DNA from 3 places in the Blautia sp. aa_0143 genome. Region 1 is predicted to be linked to each of the others. Evidence: predicted binding sites of a transcription regulator. Region 1 holds the regulator's gene; each other region holds the start of a gene.
The links. Region 1 encodes NrdR, which represses ribonucleotide reductase genes. Its sites were predicted from a motif close to CACAANATNTTGTG; they were not measured.
Positions count from the first base shown of each region.

Region 2: a site for NrdR is predicted at 2,548-2,561, ahead of EAI83_RS05345 (ribonucleoside triphosphate reductase). Genes of this name have one in related genera too.
Region 3: a site for NrdR is predicted at 3,375-3,388, ahead of nrdD (anaerobic ribonucleoside-triphosphate reductase). Genes of this name have one in related genera too.

Region 1 covers NZ_RCXU01000001.1:48,840-56,633, reverse strand. Annotated here, with positions in the region: gene EAI83_RS00220 (aminotransferase class I/II-fold pyridoxal phosphate-dependent enzyme) at 209-1,426, opposite strand; gene gdhA (NADP-specific glutamate dehydrogenase) at 1,647-2,981, shown strand; gene nrdR (transcriptional regulator NrdR) at 3,238-3,687, opposite strand; gene EAI83_RS00205 (YlmC/YmxH family sporulation protein) at 3,826-4,080, shown strand; gene sigG (RNA polymerase sporulation sigma factor SigG) at 4,194-4,973, shown strand; gene pap (polyphosphate:AMP phosphotransferase) at 5,038-6,510, opposite strand; gene EAI83_RS00190 (hypothetical protein) at 6,780-7,148, shown strand; gene EAI83_RS00185 (ATP-binding protein) at 7,169-7,794, opposite strand, start outside.
Region 2 covers NZ_RCXU01000008.1:44,511-52,304, forward strand. Annotated here, with positions in the region: gene glmM (phosphoglucosamine mutase) at 1-194, shown strand, start outside; gene EAI83_RS05335 (tetratricopeptide repeat protein) at 203-1,261, shown strand; gene hflX (GTPase HflX) at 1,263-2,498, shown strand; gene EAI83_RS05345 (ribonucleoside triphosphate reductase) at 2,713-5,085, shown strand; gene EAI83_RS05350 (hypothetical protein) at 6,094-6,534, shown strand; gene EAI83_RS05355 (AzlC family ABC transporter permease) at 6,766-7,485, shown strand; gene EAI83_RS05360 (AzlD domain-containing protein) at 7,475-7,789, shown strand.
Region 3 covers NZ_RCXU01000008.1:54,150-61,943, reverse strand. Annotated here, with positions in the region: gene arcC (carbamate kinase) at 101-1,033, shown strand; gene nrdD (anaerobic ribonucleoside-triphosphate reductase) at 1,197-3,332, opposite strand; gene EAI83_RS05395 (hypothetical protein) at 3,533-4,066, opposite strand; gene asnA (aspartate--ammonia ligase) at 4,283-5,293, shown strand; gene EAI83_RS05385 (CBS domain-containing protein) at 5,342-5,776, shown strand; gene EAI83_RS05380 (amino acid ABC transporter ATP-binding protein) at 5,900-6,643, opposite strand; gene EAI83_RS05375 (amino acid ABC transporter permease) at 6,630-7,322, opposite strand; gene EAI83_RS05370 (transporter substrate-binding domain-containing protein) at 7,467-7,794, opposite strand, start outside.

The sequences.
Region 1 (7,794 bases):
GATAACGGTCCCTCCTCATTCCCCTCTCAAGCAATTCTGGTCTTATTTGTATATCCCGGCGTAGCTGGCCGGGATATTTCAGATATATTATAACATTTTTTTCGGTTCCGGTCTATGCCGAAAATATAACCGAATATCTGCTTTACAGTTTATCGGTTATGAGCAGGCAGCGAATGCGGATCGCAAATCTCCTCTTGTCTATCTGCGATCAGACCTGCTTATATGTAGCAAAGAACTCTTTCATCTTCTTCATTGCCTTGTCAAGCTGGCGTATATCCGGCAGATAAACAATACGGAAGTGATCCGGCTGATTCCAGTTGAAGCCCTTGCCCGGAACAACAAGCACCTGTTTCTCATGAAGAAAATCCAAAGCAAACTGTTCATCATTGAAAATATTGAATTTCTCAGTATCGATCTTCGGGAATATATAAAATGCCGCATGTGGTTTTACAACGGAAATTCCCGGAATATCATTCAGTGCCTTGTAAATAAAGTCTCTCTGCTCATAAACACGTCCGCCCGGCTGCGTATATTCATTGACACTCTGATATCCGCCAAGTGCAGTCTGTACAATGGACTGTGCCGGAACATTTGAACAGAGACGCATGGAAGAGAGCATATTGATTCCCTCTATATAACCCTTCGCCTTACTTTTTGCACCACTTAAAATCATCCATCCGATGCGGAAACCTGCGATCATATGAGACTTGGACAATCCTGAAAATGTTACACAGAACACATCGGGTGCAAGGGATGCAATCGATGTATGTTTATATCCATCCATAACAAGACGGTCATAGATCTCATCAGAAAAGATGATCAGCTCATTTTCTCTTGCAATGTCTGCAATCTGTTCCAGGATCTCCTTCGGATATACTGCACCTGTAGGGTTATTGGGATTGATGATAACGATCGCCTTGGTCCTTGGTGTGATCTTGCTCTTGATATCCTCAATATCCGGATACCAGTCAGACTGTTCGTCACAGATATAATGAACTACATTTCCGCCTGCCAGTGTTGCAGTAGCTGTCCACAGCGGATAATCCGGAGCCGGGATCAGGATCTCATCTCCGTTATCAAGTAACGCCTGCATACAAAGGTTGATCAGTTCACTGACACCATTTCCCGTATAAATATCATTAATGGTAACTCCCGGGATCCCGCGAAGCTGTGCATACTGCATGATCGCTTTTCTTGCAGAAAAAATGCCCTTGGAATCGGAATATCCCTGGGAAGTACGAACATTACTCAGCATATCCAGGATCACTTCCTGAGGTGCTGAAAACCCAAATGGATACGGATTACCAATATTCAGCTTCAGAATCTCCATTCCATCTTCTTCCATTCTGGCAGCCTCATCCACAACCGGTCCGCGCACATCGTACAGCACGTTGTCAAGCTTTGATGATTTCCCGAATGTTCTCATAAAAACCACTCCTCTTCTAATTTTCACTATTATTTAACCATTTTAATTTCATAGTCAAAAAATATTTATTCTATATCATCTCACATTTAGGCTTTCAACGCAAGAAATAAAAATTTAAAAAAAATAAATTTAGCACTTCCCTTTTTTAGCATGTTAATGTATAATAGCACTCGAATTTAGTTTTCAACGCAATTTAATATGTGATGAGGAGGAAACAATAATGTCTTACACAGAAGAAGTTTATGAAAGAGTTGTAGCACAGAATCCTGGCGAGCCAGAATTCCATCAGGCAGTTAAGGAAGTTCTCGATTCCCTTAAAGTCGTAATTGACAAAAATGAGGAAGAGTATCGTAAACTTTCTATCCTTGAGCGTCTTGTAGAGCCAGAGAGGATCATCTCCTTCAAAGTACCGTGGATCGATGATAACGGAACTGTACAGGTTAACAAGGGATATCGTGTTCAGTTCAACAGCGCCATCGGACCATACAAAGGCGGCTTAAGATTCCATCCTTCTGTAAATCAGGGTATCCTGAAATTCCTTGGTTTTGAGCAGACCTTTAAAAACTCTCTTACAGGCCTTCCGATCGGCGGTGGAAAAGGTGGCTCCAACTTCGATCCTAAGGGTAAATCTGACAGAGAGGTTATGGCATTCTGCCAGAGCTTTATGACAGAGCTTTGCAAATATATCGGCGCAGATACAGATGTTCCGGCTGGTGACATCGGTGTCGGCGGACGTGAGATCGGTTATCTCTTCGGACAGTATAAGAGAATCCGTGGCCTTTATGAGGGTGTCCTTACAGGAAAGGGTCTTTCCTTCGGAGGTTCCCTGATCCGTACAGAGGCTACCGGTTACGGTGTTGTATACATGCTCAACGAGATTGCCAAAGCTCACAATGATTCTGTAGAAGGAAAAACAATCGTTGTAACAGGTTCCGGTAATGTAGCTATTTACGCTGTTGAGAAAGCTACTCAGCTTGGTGCCAAGGTTGTTGCAATGAACGACTCCAACGGATATGTCTACGATCCGAACGGAATCAACCTTGACGTCGTAAAGGATATCAAAGAAGTAAAACGTGGACGTATCAAAGAATATGCAGACCGTGTTGAGGGTGCTACCTACACTGAGGGACTTGGCATCTGGAATATCAAATGTGATATCTACCTTCCATGCGCTACTCAGAACGAGCTTGGTCTTGACGGAGCTAAAACACTGGTTGCAAATGGCTGCAAATACGTCGTTGAAGGTGCAAACATGCCTACTACTCTTGATGCAACAACATACCTTCAGGAGAACGGTGTTCTCTTCATGCCTGGTAAAGCCGCAAACGCTGGCGGTGTTGCCACATCTGCACTTGAGATGAGCCAGAACTCCATGAGACTTTCCTGGACAAGAGAAGAGGTTGATGAGAAACTCCACAACATCATGATCGATATCTTCCACAAAGCTGATGACGCTGCTAAACGTTACGGTATGGAAGACAACTATGTTGTAGGTGCAAACATCGCCGGCTTCGAAAAAGTTGTTGACGCTATGAAAGCTCAGGGTATTGTTTAATTAAGTTTCCTGAATCATTAATGTATATTTATAGCAGGGACCGCAGAGGATTTTTCCCAGGCGGTTCCTGTTTTTTTGTATCCACTTTTACGATCTCTGAAAAATCGAACATTCATGTGTAAAGCGGACATTCGCAATCCGCTTCGCTACTTGCTCATGAACGCAGTCGCTTCGCGATCTGCGTTCAAAAAAGGCCGGTTGTCTTTTGACAATCGGCCTGAAATCTCCTGCATTTGCGGTCTATTCATTTAATCTCTTAATTGATCAGCTTCTTCAGCTCATCCATAAAGGTACTGACATCTTTAAACTCTCTGTATACAGACGCAAAGCGTACATACGCCACCGCATCCAGATCCTTCAGATGCTCCATAACGATCTCTCCGATCTTGGTACTGCTGATCTCACGGTCTTCTGACCGGAAAATATCTCCTTCTATGGAATCGATCATCTCTTCCACTCTCTCAATGGGAATGGGGCGCTTATAGCAGGCACGAAGAACACCATCCTGGATCTTGGAACGTTTATAGCTTTCCCGGTTCTGATCCTTCTTGATCACAGTCAGCGGAATCGTTTCCACCTTCTCATAAGTTGTAAAACGCTTTCCGCAGGCATCACAGAGACGGCGGCGGCGGATGGAATTGGTATCCTCTACAGGTCTGGAATCTACAACTCTTGTATTATCCTGGTTACAGAACGGACATCTCACGGAACTCTCCCCCTTTCCGGATCAGTAAATCATTACTAAATTCGTTTTTATTATAAAATAAATGCACATAATGTGTCAACAATCGGACTTGCATAAATTTTACAGATTTTCCATAAAATCATACCAGGTGATGAATTTATGCGCATCTGTGAGCTGAAACAAAAAGAAGTGATCAATATCCATACCTGCCGCAGTCTTGGCTGCCCTCTTGATGTGGAATTCTGCTGTGAAACCGCACGTCTGAAAGCCCTGATCATGCCGGAACCGGGAAAATTTTGCTGGTGTTTTTCCAAAGAAAATGAATATTCCATTCCATGGGACTGCATCCGCCAGATCGGCGAAGATATCATCCTTGTTGATTTCCGTAATGAAAAACTGCTGTCCGGAGAATAAATACCTCCTTATTGTCAAGGCCCTTTATTTTTTATATTTTCCCTGAAAAAGTATATTTCAACCGCCCTCTGAGAATCATCTTAATGTACTGACAAGACAAGGAGGATTCTAAGATGGCACTGAATAAAGTTGAAATCTGCGGAGTAAATACCTCAACCCTTCCCGTTCTCGATCAGGAAGAAAAGGCGGAGCTCTTTAAAAGAATCAAAGCTGGCGATGAAGAAGCCAGGGAATTGTACATCAAAGGCAATCTGCGGCTTGTTTTAAGCGTGATCCGGCGTTTTCAGAACAGCAGTGAAAATCCGGATGACCTTTTTCAGATCGGCTGCATCGGCCTGATCAAAGCGATCGATAATTTCGACACCACTCTTCAGGTAAAATTTTCCACCTATGCAGTTCCCATGATCATCGGAGAGATCCGAAGATATCTCCGTGATAACAACAGCATACGGGTCAGCCGTTCTCTGCGGGATATCGCTTACAAAACCATCTATACCCGGGAAAACTATATGCGGCAGCATCTCAAAGAGCCTACCATTGCAGAAATCGCTGATGAGATCGGTATCGACAAGGAAATGATCGTCTATGCCATGGATGCGATCCAGAGCCCGGTAAGCCTTTTTGAGCCCGTGTATTCCGAAGGCGGAGATACCCTATATGTTATGGATCAGATCAGTGATAAAAAGAACCTGGAAGAAAACTGGGTGGAGGATATTTCTCTTCGAGATGCCATGAACCGGCTTGGAGAGCGTGAACGTCACATTATCGATCTCCGCTTCTACGAGGGAAAAACCCAAATGGAGGTAGCTGATGAGATTGGTATCTCCCAGGCTCAGGTCAGCCGACTGGAAAAACATGCTCTTCGCAGTATGCGAAACTATCTCCGGAATTGATTCATCTCTCTTCAGACAAAAAGCTGCAGCAGAATATCTGTTATCCTGCCGCAGCTTTTATCTCTTATTTCAGCGCTTTCTCAATTTCTTCGATCACGATCCGAAGCGCCTTCAGCCTTGCATATTTCTTATCTACGGATTCCAGAATGTGCCATGGTGCATAAGCAGTGCTGGTTTTCTGAAGCATCTCATCTACTGCTGTTTCATACTGATCCCATTTTTCACGGTTTCTCCAGTCCTCATCCGTGATCTTCCACTGTTTTTCCGGATTGCTCTGGCGGTCGTTGAACCTGGCAAGCTGGGTGTCCTTATCAATGTGGACCCAGAATTTCACGATCACAGCGCCCCAGTCAGAAAGCTCCTTCTCAAATTCATTGATCTCATTGTAGGCACGTCTCCAGTCATTCTCGCTGCAGAAGCCCTCCAGACGTTCTACCATCACTCTTCCGTACCACGTCCGGTCAAAGATGGCAATGTGACCATCCTTGGGAAGCCTTGTCCAGAAACGCCACAGATAATGACGGGCTTTTTCATGAGGCTCCGGACTTGCGATAGGATGTACCTCAAATCCACGGGGATCAAGAGCCTCCGTGATCCTCTTGATATTTCCTCCCTTTCCGGCAGCATCCCAGCCTTCATAGGTGATGATCACAGGCACTCTTTTTCGGTAAAGACGGTTATGCAGGCTTCCAAGCTTTGCCTGCAGTTCCTTAAGCTCTGCCTTGTATTCTTCATCCCCCACTTCTTTTCCATCCAGAGGAATCTCGCTTAATCTGGGCATCTCCACCAGAGGAAAAACATTCTGCAGGATCGGCACGGCATGTTTGCTGTTTTCCATGGCAACCTCTATATTGCTGATCATGGTTTCCAGCACCTGCAGTTCTGCCCACTTCCGGTCACCGGCATCGACAATATACCATGGAGCCGCAGATGTATTGGTATCCTGCATATACTGGTCAAAAATCTTTCTGCACTTCTTATAATGATCATTCTGCCAGAGATCATATTCATTGACTCTCCATCTGGTATCCTTGCTTTCCAGAAGAATGCCCATACGTTTTTCTTGTTCTTTCCGGTCGATCTGCATAAAAAATTTCAGGAGCACATATCCATTATCCGTCAGCTGACGTTCAAATCTCCGGATACTGTCAATCCGTTTTACATAATTGTCACCCTTCAGCTTTTTATCCATACGTTCACGACAGGTCTGGTCCATCCATCCTGAATCCAGAAATGTAAACTTGCCCGCTTCCGGGATTTCCCTGAAATATCGGTAAAGAAATGGTTTCCGAAGGTCTTCCTCTGTAGGCGCTGACATAGTCGCAACTTTGAAGAAACGAGGATCGATATTCTTGATCACCTTGCTTATGGTACTTCCTTTTCCGGAAGCTCCCCAGCCTTCAAACAACACGATCACCGGAATCTTATGCTCTTTCAGAGCCATCTGCAATTCATATAATCTGGTTCTTGCAGCGCTTAAACGCACTTTGATATCCTCTTTTTCCGGAATCTGTTCCGGGTTCCAGTTTTTCAACATCTGCATCGTCCTTCCTTGAATTTTTTGAATATTCATATTATACCACAGAAGATCTTATTTTACGATAATTTTTACATAATTTTAACCTTTAGCCTCACAAAAGCAAACAAATTGCACAACAAAAATCATTCATAAGCATCGAAAATCTTTTTAACCTCTTGACATTTTTGTCGCCGCTTCATACAATAGACGCTGATTGTTATTTTTTTAACTTCATAAAAAAGCAGTGCCTGAAAACTGTTGAAATAATAAAGATCAAGGAGCCGATCATGAAACTCACAGAAAAACTTCTGCAGAAAATGGAACAGAAAAAAGAACTCTATGGCGATGGCATCATCATGCCGGACGGGGATTACCGTCTGATCCAGGATGGACACTTAAAAACTCTCATGTCCCTTCTTCCATATACAGAAAACGAAATCTGGAAAATGATCCCCGATGATGATTCCGCACTTTTCTGGCTGGTAGAAAAAACAAGCTGCGTACTGACCGATGTCAATTCCACGATCGGAATGAAGATGACCCCCGCACAGCAGAAAACCTACGAAGCACTTTCCAGTCGCGGGATCATCTCTGATGAATATTATGATCTTACCAAACAGCGGGAAAAAGTAAAAGCTGCCCGGGCTAACGCCTGAGCAGCTTTTATTTATATCTGTCAGTCCTCATACCCTTCCAGAAAAGAATGTTTCACTCCATCTTTTTTGTATGCGATAACTGTATGAAGATTAACATTTTCCACACTTCGGAAAATATTACTTTCTACATGTGGATTTACCTTCTTAAGTTCTGCGATCAGATTCTTGATCTCCATTCTCTTGGAAACACTGGTACCATCTGTACGGCAGGTAGTACAGGTATCGGTAAATTTACATGCACACTGGATAAAATGAAGGTCATTATAATCTCTCCAGTGTTTGATATCTGCCTCCCGGATCAGATACATAGGACGGATCAGCTGCATTCCCTCAAAATTTGTACTATGGAGCTTCGGCATCATAGTCTGTACCTGCGCTCCGTAAAGCATTCCCATCAGGATCGTCTCGATCACATCATCATAGTGATGTCCAAGAGCGATCTTGTTGCAGCCAAGCTCCTTTGCCTTGCTGTAAAGATAGCCCCTTCTCATACGGGCACAGAGATAGCATGGGGATTTTTCTATATTATAAACCGCATCGAAGATCTCAGTCTCAAACACTGTGATCGGAATCCCGAGAAGCCTGGCATTGTGCTCGATCACCGCACGGTTTGCCTCATTATATCCCGGATCCATCACAAGAAACA
Region 2 (7,794 bases), on a different contig from region 1:
AGAACGAAAAGGTAAAAGCAGCCATTGAGGCAGCCGCAGAGGCACTTGGCGATGACGGACGTATCCTGGTACGTGAGAGTGGTACAGAGCCGCTGATCCGTGTTATGGTAGAAGCGGGAACGGATGATCTCTGCCATAAATATGTAGATAGTGTTGTTGATGTGATGGAAGCCGAAGGGCTTGTTGTAGAATAAGGAATTCCATGAAAAAAACAAAGACCGTATTGATTCTTGCAGCCGTTACAGGAGCCTTGCTTCTGGGCGGCTGTGGCAGTGAAAAAACAAAAATATATGAACAGGCCGGAAAGGATCTTTCCCAGGGAAGCTACAAGTATGCCCTGGAGGAGTACCAGAGCTCTATCCAGAACGGAGTGAAGCTGGCACAGTCCTATCGCGGGGCAGGTATCGCAAGCCTGCGTCTTGGCAAATATGAGGATGCGGTGAATAGCTTCACGGAAGCTCTGAACTGCGATAAAGTAAGCAAAAGCCTTCGTAAGGATATCCTGTCCTACCGGGCTACTGCAGAGCTGAAGTCTGGAAAATACGAGGATGCCATGGCAGACTGCCAGACACTTGGAGAAGATTTTTCCATGGATGCAGGCAGTTATTTCCTCACCGGAAAGGTTGCCCTTGCCATGGATTCCTACGAAGAAGCCGCATCTAACTTCAAACAGGCCTATGGAGAAGATTCCACCTATGATATGGCGATCGAGATCTATGAGGCATATCTGGACAAGGATATGGAAGCGGACGGAACCAGATATCTGGAAGCTGCTCTTTCTTCTGAGGCCAAGGATGCCCAGGACCACTGTGACAGAGGCCGTGTCTACTATTATATGGAAGACTACAGCAGCGCAAAAAAAGAGCTTCTGGAAGCAACCAAGAAGGATAATACGGAAGCATTGCTTCTTCTGGGAATGGTATATCTGGCCCAGGATGATGTGGAAAATGCTCAGGCAATGTACAAGCAGTATATTTCCGCAGTGGGTGATTCCGCCAAGGGCTATAATGGTCTGGCACTGTGCGATATCCGAAGCGGAGATTATGATTCTGCTCTTGATAACATCACAAAAGGCCTTCCGACAGCTACCACAGACGAGATGCAGAGTCTTCTGTTCAATGAGATCGTAGCCTATGAAAAAAAGCTGGATTTTGCTACTGCACTGACCAAGGTCCAGGAATATATTGAGATGTTCCCTGAAGATTCCGCTGCAAAAAAAGAGCGGGCTTTCCTGAAAACCAGAACGTCTTCGGAGGGCTGATATGGAATATTTTGAGGAAATACAGGACAGGGTTATCCTGATCGGTGTCCAGGCAGATCGGGGGGATGACATGGAGGAATCCCTGGATGAGCTTGGAGAACTTGCGGCTACGGCAGGTGCGGCGGTTGCAGGCAGGATCATTCAGAATCGTGAGGCCGTACATCCGGGCACCTATATCGGAAAAGGCAAGATCGAAGAGGTAAAAGGTCTTCTCTATGCCCTGGATGCCAATGGTGTGATCTGTGACGATGAGCTTTCTCCAGCCCAGATGAATAATCTGGAGCGGGAGCTGGAGTGCAAGGTTATGGATCGTACCCTGCTGATCCTTGACATTTTTGCGAAGCGTGCCGTCACAAGTGAAGGCAAGATCCAGGTAGAGCTTGCACAGCTTCGTTACCGGTCTGCACGTCTTGTGGGACTACGTTCTTCTCTTTCGCGACTTGGAGGAGGAATCGGAACCAGAGGCCCTGGTGAGAAAAAGCTGGAGACAGACCGTCGTCTGATCCGGAACAGGATATCCGCACTGAAGCAGGAGCTTTCCCAGGTAGAAAAGCACAGAGAGCTGATCCGTTCCAGAAGAGCTGTGGGAAATCTGAAGACAGCAGCCATTGTCGGCTATACCAATGCAGGAAAGTCCACGCTTCTGAATACACTGACAGGCGCTTCGGTGCTTTCGGAGGATAAGCTGTTTGCCACACTGGATCCGACTACCCGTCTTCTGACACTGGATGACGGACAGCAGCTTCTTCTTACGGATACCGTAGGCTTTATCCGCAAGCTTCCCCACAATCTGGTGGAAGCCTTCAAGAGTACTCTGGAGGAAGCCAAATATGCGGATTATATCATTCATGTGGTAGATGCATCCAATCCTCAGGCGGAGATGCAGATGCATATCGTATATGAAACCCTGAAAGAGCTTGGTGCCCTTGGAAAAAAGACGATCACACTTTTTAACAAGCAGGACCGTGTTTCCGGGGAGAGCTTTCGGGATCTCCGGGCAGACCATACGCTGAAGATTTCCGCACGGACAGGAGAGGGGCTTGAGGAATTTAAGCAGCTTCTTTCTGAGATACTGGCAGAAGGACAGATTTATATGGAACGGCTTTTTCCTTATTCGGAGGCCGGTCAGATCCAGCTGATCCGTGAGTATGGACAGCTTCTTTCGGAAGAGTATACCGAAGGCGGGATTGCTGTAAAAGCAAGAGTTCCGCGGGAAATCTATCCGAAAGTCACATAATGTTAAAATATCTACTCAGTACCATATATAGTACCGTGAACAAAACGGGCACTATATATGGTACTTTTTATGTTGACGCAAAGAGGCGTGTCTGATACAATAAGCCTACAGCGCTTTGAACACAGATCGTGAAACGGAGTGTGTTCGTAAGCAGGCAAGTGAGGCGGAATGGAATATCCGCTTATAAATAAATGCATGAGGGAGGCATTTTCTTATGTTTCAGGTAGTAAAAAGAGACGGTGAATTAGACGAATTTAAAATGGGGAAGATCACCGCGGCAATTGATAAGGCATTTGATGCCAAAGGTAAGAATTACAGTTCGGATATGATCGATCTTCTGGGACTTCGTGTTACAGCGGATTTTCAGAATAAGATCGAGAACAACCGGATTTCTGTTGAGGATATCCAGGACAGTGTGGAGAACGTACTGATCCAGGCCGGATATTCTGATGTTGCCAAGGCGTATATCCTTTATCGTAAGCAGCGTGAGAAGATCCGCAATATGAAATCCACCATCCTTGACTATAAAGAAATCGTAAACAGCTATGTAAAGGTTGAGGACTGGCGTGTAAAGGAGAACTCAACGGTTACTTATTCTGTAGGAGGTCTGATCTTAAGCAACTCCGGAGCAGTTACTGCAAACTACTGGCTGTCTGAGATCTACGACAACGAGATCGCAGATGCACACAGAAATGCAGATATCCATATCCATGATCTGTCCATGCTGACCGGTTACTGTGCAGGCTGGTCCCTGAAGCAGCTGATCCGAGAGGGACTTGGTGGTATTGAGGGTAAGATCACTTCTGCACCTGCAAAGCATTTAAGTGTACTCTGCAATCAGATGGTGAATTTCCTGGGTATCATGCAGAACGAGTGGGCGGGCGCACAGGCATTTTCATCCTTTGATACTTATCTGGCACCTTTTGTAAAGGCAGACAACCTTTCCTATCCAGAGGTTAAGAAATGCATTGAGTCCTTTGTATATGGCGTAAATACTCCAAGCCGCTGGGGCACTCAGGCACCATTTTCCAACATTACACTGGACTGGACCGTTCCGGACGACCTTGCAGAGCTTCCGGCTATCGTAGGCGGCAAGGACATGGATTTCAAATATAAGGACTGTAAGAAAGAAATGGATATGGTCAACAAGGCATTTATCGAGACCATGATCGAGGGAGATGCCAACGGACGTGGATTCCAGTATCCGATCCCGACCTACTCCATCACAAAGGAATTCGACTGGTCTGATACCGAGAACAACCGTCTTCTCTTTGAGATGACTTCCAAGTACGGTACTCCGTATTTTTCCAATTATATCAACAGTGATATGAAGCCAAGCGACATCCGCAGCATGTGCTGCCGCCTCCGTCTGGATCTCCGTGAGCTCCGCAAAAAGAGTGGTGGATTCTTTGGCTCCGGTGAGAGTACAGGTTCTGTAGGCGTTGTTACCATCAATATGCCGCGTATCGCATATCTTTCCAGAACGCCGAAGGAATTTTATCAGCGCCTGGACCACATGATGGATATCTCCGCAAGATCTCTTCACATCAAGAGAGATGTGATCAGCAGGCTTCTGGATGAGGGACTGTATCCGTACACGAAGAGATATCTTGGAAGCTTTGACAACCATTTTTCCACTATCGGTCTTGTGGGAATGAACGAAGCGGGCTTAAATGCCTGCTGGCTGAAAAAAGACATGACAGATCCGGAAACCCAGAAGTTTACAAAAGAGGTTCTGGAGCATATGAGAAGCCGTCTTTCAGACTATCAGGAGCAATATCCGGGAGAGCTTTTCAACCTGGAGGCAACACCGGCAGAGTCCACTGCATACCGTCTTGCCAAACACGACAGAAGCCGTTATCCGGATATCAAAACAGCAGGAAAAGAGGGCGACACTCCGTATTACACAAACAGCTCTCATCTGCCGGTTGATTACACTGCGGATATTTTTGACGCACTGGATATTCAGGACGATCTGCAGACTCTGTATACTTCAGGAACCGTATTCCATGCATTCCTTGGGGAGAAGCTTCCGGACTGGAAGGCAGCGGCAGCGCTGGTACGTAAGATCGCAGAGAATTATCGCCTGCCCTATTACACCATCTCACCGACCTATTCTGTATGTCAGGAGCATGGCTACATCAGCGGCGAGCATTTCACCTGCCCGAAATGTGGAAAGAAGGCTGAGGTTTACAGCCGTATCACAGGATATTACCGTCCTGTACAGAACTGGAACGATGGTAAGACCCAGGAGTACAAGAACCGTACCCTCTATGATATTACCCATTCCCAGCTGAAAAAGGTCCATACCAGTGTGATGACCATGAAGGGTGACGAGGTGGAGATCCAGCCAGTGGAATCTCATAAATATCTTTTTACGACCAGCACTTGTCCGAACTGCCGTATGGCAAAGAAAATGCTGGAAGGCGAAGAGCTGGAGATCATCGATGCTGAGCAGAATCCCGAGCTTGTCAAGCAGTATGGGATCCGTCAGGCGCCTACACTTGTGATCACTGACGGGGTACAGGTTAAGAAGTATGTGAATGCTTCTAACATTCAGAAGTATGTGGATGAAGAGCTGGATTGAGCTCTTCGGGGCAATTGTAAATTGTAATTAAAATGGCTGGACGTATGTCTGTTTGGATGTGCGTCTGGTCTTTTTTTATATATTTTTTGTCTTTTTGTTTTTATATTTTTTGGGGGGATTTTCGTTTTTGGGGAAAGGTGGTTGACATTTCATGTCGGGATGGTATACTTATACATGGGTTTAATGATTGAAAGTGTTACACTTTAATGTATGAATATATACCGCTGTAATACCGCGTGGGGGATCCGGGAATTGTTTCCCGGCGGAAATTTGCGAGGGGGAAAGCACTCAAAGTTGCGAAGCCCGTTTTTCCCCCTCGCGCTCCCCCTTTCCGGGCACGCTTTTTTGAACGTACGTTGTGGTGTGTGATACGTTATTGATAGGGTGATGGATTTGACGGTATCGGGAATTCAAGGCTGAGCCGATGAATGAAGGCGGACGGAAAAGCGGCCCGCATAGTGGGCCTGTTCCCTGATATGAGATTTATATTCTGTGATATTTAACTGAATCAAGTAAGTTCCCTGCAGAGTTGCGAAAAGCAATAAGCAGTGGGTGAGGACTTGCTTGTATCAGGAGAAGTGCAGGCTCTATCTGATAAACTGCGGAGCAGTTATTCAGTTATGAGCAAGTAGCGAAGCGGATTGCGAATATCCGCTTGACCTGAATCAAGAAAGCATATCAGTTACTTATATCGGCACAACTTGCAATACCCAACATCGTAGAATCCATCACCCCGTCAGAAAAGTAACACATTCCACAACACAGAACAGCGGCGTGGCCGGGAGGGGAGGAGCGCGAGGAGGGGACGATGGCCTTCGCAACTATGAATGCTTCCCCTCCTCGCACCTGCCGCATGCGAAATGCTCCTCCTGGAAAGGAAAAACCGCATGCGAAATGCTCCCTCCCGGAAAGGGATTCACTTCCAATTAATTTCATGCTAGAATAAAAAAAGAATAATAAGAAAAACAATAACAAGAAAAAATAATCAGGAAAAGAGGAAATCACATCATGGTAAAACAGAATATCGTCTTCGTAGAAAACACTCCGGGAAGTCTTCAGAAAGTCACAAAGATTCTTGCTGAGAATCAGATCGACATCTACGGCTTCGGCTGTTTCGATGCACCGGAGTTCGCAAACTTTCGTATGGTATGTGATGATCCGGAAAAAGCAGACCAGATCATGGCAGAAAACGGATATATGACCCGTATTACTCAGGCTATCCTGGTAGATCTTCAGGATGAGATCGGCGGTCTTGATAAGCTTCTCAGCGTCATGGGCGACAGCAATGTAAACCTTCATTACATTTACACCTTTTTCCACAGAGGTTTGAAAGTCCCGGTAGCGATCATGCACTGTGAGGATCTCCTTGTTGCAGAGAGCGTTCTTCGTAACAATGGATTCAAGGTTCTGGATCGTCTGGTAGATCCGGATGGAGTTGAAGAAGCGTAAGGACATATTCCGGAAAAAATGACAAACAGGAATGACGTATTCACGTATTGAAGTTTTGACAGGGCAATGCTACAATAAAAGAGCGTGTCAGGAAACAGGAAAAACGTTTCCGGGCACGCTCTTATTTACATGTACAACGAGCTGTGGCGAGATTCTGATGAGTGCTGTACAGATCGGAGAAGTAGGCACAGCTGCGTTTATAACGGAATGTACATACAATGGAGGAAATCGATGAAAAGAGAAAGTTTCAGAAAAGGTATGAAGGATGGAGTTCCCATCGCTCTTGGATATTTTGCGGTATCCTTTACCTTTGGCATGATGGCTGTTGCCGGCGGCTTGAGTATCTGGCAGGCAGTCCTGATCTCTTTGACCAACCTGACATCGGCCGGTCAGTTTGCGGGACTGGACATTATTTTTGCGGGAGGCTCCATGTGGGAGATGGCAATGACCCAGCTGATCATCAACCTGAGATACTGCCTGATGTCATTTTCCCTGTCCCAGAAATTCCGGCGTGAGGAGTCCGGCATCCTGAAATACATCGCTGCTTTTGGTATCACCGATGAAATTTTCGGGATCAGTGCGGCCCAGGAGGGAAAGGTCAGCGTATTTTATAATTACGGAGCCATGTGCGTGGCAATTCCCGGATGGACTCTTGGAACTCTGGCAGGAGGAATCTCCGGAAGCCTTTTGCCGGATTTTATGCTTAGTGCGTTGAGCGTTGCCATTTACGGAATGTTCCTGGCCATCATCATCCCGCCGTCCAAAAAGAGCAGACCGGTTCTTGGGGTGGTTGTGGCATCCATGGCAGTCAGTACTGTTTTTGCGGTGACACCGGTGTTAAAACAGGTATCATCCGGATTTATGATCATTATCACAACACTTCTGGTAGCAGGCCTGGCAGCTTATTTCTGCCCGCTGGAAGAGAAAGGGGAAGCCGTTCATGAGTCGTAATGTATATCTTTATATCCTGGTGATGGCAATTGTCACCTATCTCATCCGTATGCTGCCCCTTGCTCTTGCAAAAAACGAGATCAGAAGCCCGTTTATCAAGTCCTTTCTGTACTACGTGCCATACGCCTGTCTGGCAGCCATGACCTTCCCGGCTATCCTGAAAGCCACAGACAGCATCATCTCCGGCGCTGCAGGTTTCCTGGTAGCACTTATTGCTGCATATAAGGAAAAAAGCCTGATCACAGTAGCCCTGCTGGCGTGTGCGGCGGTGTTTATCGTGGAGAGGGTTCTGGTATTTATCTGAAAAGT
Region 3 (7,794 bases), on a different contig from region 1:
TATAATAAAATATAATACTCGTGCATCGTTTTCGATGTACTCGTTACTGAATACAGTAACTGATTTCATTCCAATTTTTAAGAGAAACGAGGTATTTCCTATGAGCGAAAAAACCGTAGTAGTTGCATTAGGCCACCGGGCACTTGGCACCACACTTCCAGAGCAAAAAACAGCTACAAAACTCGCAGCGAAGGTAATCGCAGATCTGGTAGAGGAGGGAACCCGCGTAGTGATCTCCCACAGCAACGGTCCGCAGGTAGGGATGATCCACACCGCAATGAATGAATTCGGTAAGGCACATCCTGATTATACATTTGCACCAATGTCCGTATGTTCCGCCATGAGCCAGGGTTATATCGGCTATGACCTTCAGAACGCCATCCGTGCTGAGCTTATCTCCAGAGGGATCTACAAACCGGTCAGCACAGTTCTGACACAGGTTGTCATCGATCCATACGATGAAGCATTTGCAGAGCCGGAGAAGATCATTGGACGTGTTCTTAACGCAGAAGAGGCCGAGGCTGAAGAAGAAAAAGGAAACTTTGTCACAAAGGTGGGCGAGGGCCAGTACAGACGTATCCTTGCAGCACCGAAGCCACAGAAGATCGTAGAGATTGAAACCGTAAAGGTCCTCTCTGCAGCAGAGCAGATCGTCATTGCCGCAGGCGGCGGCGGAATCCCGGTTCTTGAGCAGGGAACTCAGCTGAATGGTGCCAGCGCCATCATCGAGAAAGACCTGGCAGCAGGACTTCTTGCAGAAGAACTGAACGCTGATACTCTGATGATCCTTACAAGCGTCGAGAAAGTAAGCCTTGACCATAATACGGATCACGAATCTTATCTGGATACTATTTCCACAGAAGATGCCAAGAAATATATTGCCGGCAAACAGTTTGCGGCAGGCTCCATGCTTCCTAAGATCGAAGCAGGTGTTTCCTTCGTGGAGAAGGGAACCGGACGCCGTACCATCATCACAGACATGGCCCATGCAAAAGACGGCTACCGTGAGAAGACCGGAACTATCATTAAATGATCATTTTACGGACTCAGAATACAAAGTGAACTATAAAACTTCACTTTACATAAAAATATCCCGCAGACGGCTGCTGGTCTTACCGGCAGCTCTGCGGGATATTTTTTTTACTGTCTGGCTCCACATCCGATCACTGTTCCACAGTTGATCGGGCAGCCAGTATTTACATAGATTTTCGCTCAGCGATCTCAGCCATCTTCGCCGCATTCAGGCGGGTATCTCCATGGACACGGCTGTAGGAAAGATATCCGTTCATACGGTCGATCTTGGTCAGGTTTCTGGAACCGCAGACAGGGCATACATCCATCTCCAGTTCCTCATGACCACAATCGTCACAGTATGCAAGAGAAAGGTTCACTCCCTCATAATATCCCAGATCCATGGCTCTGCGGATCAGTGTACGGATAGCTTCCTTATTGTAGCCGATCGGATAACGTACATACTGAATCTTACCTCCATTGCAGAGTTCCCAGAAACGTCCCTCCAGATCCTGTTTCTCGATCGGAGTTACATCCTCTGTTACATGGCAGTGGAAGCTGTTGCTCACATATGGTCTGTCAGAAACGCCCTCAATGATTCCATACATCTTACGGAACTGCTCTACCTGCAGTCCACAAAGACTCTCTGCCGGTGTTCCGTAGATCGCATAAAGATAACCATCTTCCTTCTTGTACTGATTTACCTTGTCATTGATATATTTCAGAACCTCCAGAGCAAACGCCCCATCCTCGGCAATGGATTTGCCATTGTAAAGCTCCTGAAGCTCATTTAACGCTGTGATACCGAAGGAAGCTGTCATAGGCTTCAGGATCTTGCCAATCTTTTCATTCGGTTTCAGATGTCCGCCGTAGAAACCGCCTTCACAGTATGCAAGCGGGTTGGTGGATGCACGCATCTGTCCCAGATATTCGTAAGTGCGGATATGCAGGTTACGGATCATTTCCAGATAGAAATCCAGAACCTCATAGAAATCTCTGCTCTCCGCTCTAGCCTTTGCAAGGATCATCGGAAGATGAAGGCTTACCGCACCAATGTTAAAACGTCCCACAAAAACAGGCGTATCATTCTCATCCGCCGGCTCCATACCGCCACGCTCATACCACGGACTTAAGAAAGCACGGCATCCCATCGGGCTGATGACCTTCTTGTATTTCCTGTACATACTGGAAATATAGCCTGCGCCGGACATAGACAGCCAGTCCGGATACATGGTTTTGGAGGAACACTCCACACCAGCCTCAAAAATATCCTCACAGCACTTTCCGGGACCATGGATCTCTTTGTCATAAAGGAATACGATTTTCGGGAAAAGTACCGGTTTCTTGTGTCCGGCCTTACCCTGTCCTCCCTGATGGACCTCAAGAAGGGAAATCGTACACATCTTCTCAAACTGCTCGGTTCCGAGACCAAGTGTCACCGTAACAAACGGATAATCACCTCTGGAAGAACCGACGGTATTCAGCTTGTACTCAATTCCCTGCCAGCCCTGGTCATAATCCCTGCGGACCTTATCAAGAGCATACTCAATAGCTCTCTCCTCACGGCCACTCCAGCTCTCATCCGAGTATTTCATAAATTCGGAAATATATTTATCATAGCTCTTCTTTGCATACGGTGCCAGGATCTTATCAACCTCCGGCACTGTAAAGCCACCATACTGCTGTGCTGCTGTACTGAGAATGATATCCCCCATAACATCAAAGGCTGTATCCAGAGTCTTCGGCTCGTTATACCAGACATTGCCCATCTCAAAACCGCCACTTAAAACAGCTGCCACATCGAACAGACAGCAATTCATGGTATCCAGACGTGCAGACTGGTCATGAATATAAATGTAGCCGTCCTTACATGCCTGAAGCTCATTACGGTTCATAAAAAACTTCCGATAGAGTTCCTTGTTCAGCTCATTAAAGATCAGGCTTCGTTTCGTGGCAACAAGGGCGCTGTCTGTATTGGCATTACTTTTATCACCGATATAACGGATCGCCTGACTCTTGGTATAGACATCATCCATCATATGGATAAAATCCAGCTTGTAATTCCGATAATCACGGTAGCTCTTGGCAACTGCCGGATTCACACGCTCCAGAGCCCCCTCCACGATGTTGTGCATCTCCTGGATCTCGATCTCATTCTTTCCAAGGGAATCCGCATGCTCCTGGGCAAAACGGCAGATAAAATCCTTCTCCTCGTCTGAAAAAGTATAAAGAATACGCTCTGCGGATTTGTTCACGGCAGCCACGATCTTCTGCGGATTAAACTCCTCTCTTGTCCCGTCTTTCTTGATCACATATAACATTGCTCATCCCTCCCTGTGCTATATATAAGTCGCTATGCAAAATACTATATATAGTACCTATATCTTCTATATATTGTTTTTCATCTATATGTTGTGCTAGGCATGAGTATAACACAGCTGAGGAGAAAAGAAAAGGGATATTTCTGTATACACGAAAATACAGACACTTAGCACTGCCTGATCTCACTGCAGAAATATTCTCACAAATTTGTTCCGATCCAGTCTGCAAGAAAATCCCATAATTTCGGAAGCAGAATGGCCAGTGTCACTATAAACCATATGATCCAGCCTGCCCCGCTGCTTTTCTGATCTTTTTTTTGCTGTTTTTTTCCCTGATCTAAAACTTCTGCACGATTTCTGCCCACCGTTGTTTTATTCCTGGTATTAACTGCCGCTGCAGTCTTACGTCCGGCTGCTGCACCTGTATTCCGGCTTCTGGTTAGATTCCGATTCAAATCGGTATTGCGGCTTGCATTCGTATTCCGATTTATATTTGTATTCCGGTTTGCGTTCGTATTCCGGTTTACGTTTCCGTTATGTTGTGTTGTTTGATCAGCATCCTGTCCATACTGCCGCATCATATCCCGCACTTTGGCGGAAGCATGTTTATAATGTATCTCCCGGGGCTCATTCAAATGATATAACACCTCATCATTTCTGTAAGGCATCCCACATAATGAACACCTGCCATTTACAACCTTACCCCCACAAACCTGACACCTTTGACCTGCCATAAGCTCCCTCCATTCTATCCGTCAAAACGGATATTTATATTTCCGTCGTAAACATAAGCATTCTTTTTTCAGTATATCACACCAGGCATTTAATACCCAGCATTTTTCTACGATACCCCAAAAGACTTCCCCTCTCATTATATTGCCACTCCACCCATTTTCTGCTATAATACCCCACAGAGCAATAAGCCTAAAAATCATCAGGAGGAGCCGATAATGAATACAATCACAATCCCCGCAACCTATCATGCAGACCTGAACCTCCATGACACACAGATTGCGATCAAAACAGTAAAAGATTTCTTCCAGCAGACACTCTCACAGAAGCTGAACCTTCTTCGAGTATCCGCTCCAACATTTGTAGCACCGGAATCCGGCCTTAACGACAACCTTAATGGTGTAGAGCGCCCGGTAAGCTTTGATATCAAGGCTATCGAAGGAAGCAACGCCGAGATCGTACACTCCCTTGCCAAATGGAAACGCTACGCACTGAAAAAATACGGATTTTCTCACGGAGAGGGTCTTTACACAGATATGGTAGCCATCCGCCGGGATGAAGATCTGGACAATATCCACTCTGTTTACGTAGACCAGTGGGACTGGGAAAAGATCATCTCCAAAGAAGAGCGTTCCATAGAGACTCTCGAGGAAACCGTACGCACCATTTACAGTGTCCTTCGTAAAACTGAGAAATACATGGCTGTACAGTATGACTACATCGAGGAGATCCTTCCGAAGGATATCTTCTTTATCACAACTCAGGAACTTCTTGACATGTATCCGGACTGCACACCGAAGGAACGTGAATATCGGATCACCCGTGAAAAGGGCGCTGTCTTCCTTATGAAAGTCGGCAAAACCCTCACCAACGGCGAGCGCCACGACGGACGTGCCCCGGACTATGATGACTGGGAACTGAACGGTGATATCCTCGTATACTATCCGGTACTTGACATTGCCCTTGAGCTTTCCTCAATGGGAATCCGTGTTGATGAGGACGCACTTGACCGCCAGCTTACCGAAGCAGGCTGTGATGACCGAAGAGAGCTTCCATTCCAGAAAGCAATCCTGAACAAAGAGCTTCCGTACACCATCGGTGGTGGTATCGGACAGTCCAGGATCTGTATGTTCTTCCTTCGTAAAGCACACATCGGAGAAGTACATGTCTCTCTCTGGCCGAAGGAGATCACAGATGCTGCAGAGACACACGGACTTCAGCTTCTCTAAAACAGCCTACAGATTTATTTATAATTTTCGCGGAAATGAGGTAATAACGTGAACATTCTGTTTTTTCTGATTCCCAAAAGCGAAGTAGCCTACATCTTTGAGGATGAAACGCTTCGCCAGACCCTCGAAAAAATGGAGCACCGCAAGTACTCCTGCATTCCTATCCTCACCATGGACGGCAAATATCTCGGCACCATCTCAGAGGGAGATCTCCTCTGGGGCATGCGCCGTGCAGATATCCACGACATCAAGGAAACAGAGGGAATCCCGATCATGGCGATCCCACGCCGTGCCACCTACAAACCGGTCCATGCAGATTCCAATATGGAAGATCTCCTGGATCGCGCCATTAATCAGAACTTCGTACCGGTGGTAGATGACCAGGGCTCCTTCATCGGGATCATAACCAGAAAATCTATCATCAAATACTGTTACAACGAAATAAAAGCCGCACAGAAAACTGCCGGTGAAGAAATCCACTGAGCAGCGGAAAGAAAAAGGATTTTTTTGCAACTAGCACTACAAAAAACGGATGCTTTATCTCCTGCAGCATTTCCACAGGAGGATGAAGCATCCGTTTTTAATATTCTTATATTTATAATGTCATTATAATGTCTTTGAAAGAAACTCTCGAAGTCTCTTATTCTTTGGATTTGCAAAGAATTCCTTAGGAGAATTTTCTTCCTGGATCTTTCCTTCATCAATGAAGAGGACTCTGGTTGCCACCTCGCGGGCAAAGCCCATCTCATGAGTTACCACAACCATGGTCATGCCGGATCTTGCAAGCTCCTGCATCAGTTCCAGGACCTCTCCTACCATCTCCGGATCAAGAGCAGATGTAGGCTCATCAAACAGCATCACGTCCGGGTTCATGGCAAGAGATCTTGCAATGGCGATACGCTGCTTCTGACCGCCGGAAAGCATGTCCGGATAGGAATCTGCCTTATCCGGAAGACCTACTCGCTCCAGAAGCTCCAGTGCCGTTTTTTCAGCCTCTTCCTTACTCATAAGATTCAGAGTCACAGGTGCGAGCATAATGTTCTCTTTTACTGTCTTATGTGGAAAAAGATTAAACTGCTGGAATACCATTCCGATCTTCTGACGATGACGGTTGATATCCACCTTGGAATCTGTGATGTCGGTTCCCTCAAAGAGGATTTTTCCCCCGGTCGGCTCCTCAAGGAGATTCAGGGAACGGAGGAATGTAGATTTACCACAGCCGGATGGTCCGATAATGGCTACTACTTCACCTCTGCGGATCTGTGTGGTGATCCCGTTGAGAACCTGATTGCCGCCATAGGCCTTTTCAAGTCCCTGTACATCCAGAAGCACTTCATTACTTACGCTCATTGGTTCTCAGCCTCCTTTCAAGTCTTCCTACCAGATAGGTAAGAAAACAAACGATCACAAGATAGATCGCAGCTACTACCAGCAGCGGGAACAGTGCACTGTAGGTCTGGCTTCGGATAATGTCTCCGCCACGGGTCAGATCCATAAGTCCGATATAACCACTGATGGATGTCTCCTTCAAAAGTACGATCAGCTCGTTTCCAAGGGCCGGCAGGATGTTCTTGACCGCCTGCGGAAGAATGATCTTGATCATAGTCTGTGTATAGTTAAGACCCAAGCTCCGTCCTGCCTCAAACTGTCCCTGATCAATAGACATGATACCGGAACGGACGATCTCAGCCACGTATGCAGCAGAGTTCATACCAAAGGCGATAATGGCAACAACTATCTTACCCGGATCTATGGTTGCAAAAATAACATAAAATACGATCAGCAGCTGTACCATCGTTGGTGTACCGCGGATCACAGTCAGATAAACACGACAGATCACATTAAGGATCTTAAGCTTACCTGTCTTATCATGTGTAGAACGGACAATAGCAATGACAAATCCCAGAAAAATACCAAGAAGTACAGCAAAAAAAGTAATGATGATGGTATTTTTCAGACCGGACAAAATGAACTGCCAGCGATTGTCGTCCAGAAAGTTAAACTGAAACTGTTCAATAAGACTCAAAATTTCCACCCTTTCCAAAACTACAGGTTCCGAAATCCGGAAAACATACCCGGATATCCGGAACCTGATCATTCGCTACTGAACCCTGCAACGAATATCTGTTTCTCAGCTTATCCGTTCAGAATCCTCTGATTTCTCTGTGCAAAATTATTTCTTTACAATAACAACCTGCTCTGCAGTTGTGTACGGATCAGTGAAATCAACGCTCTTTTTACGATCCTCTGTTACTGTCATTCCTGCAGCACCGAAATCAGCTTTTCCGGATTTAACAGAATTTACGATCGCATCAAACTCCATATCCTCGACCTTCAGCTCATATCCAAGCTTGTCGCAGACAGCCTGAGCGATATCAACATCAATACCTACAATCTTATCTCCGTCATAGTATTCGTATGGCTGGAAGGTTGCGTTTGTTGCCATGGTAAGAGTTCCCTTGGAGTGATCTGCATCCTTAGGAGTCTCATACGGTGTCTTA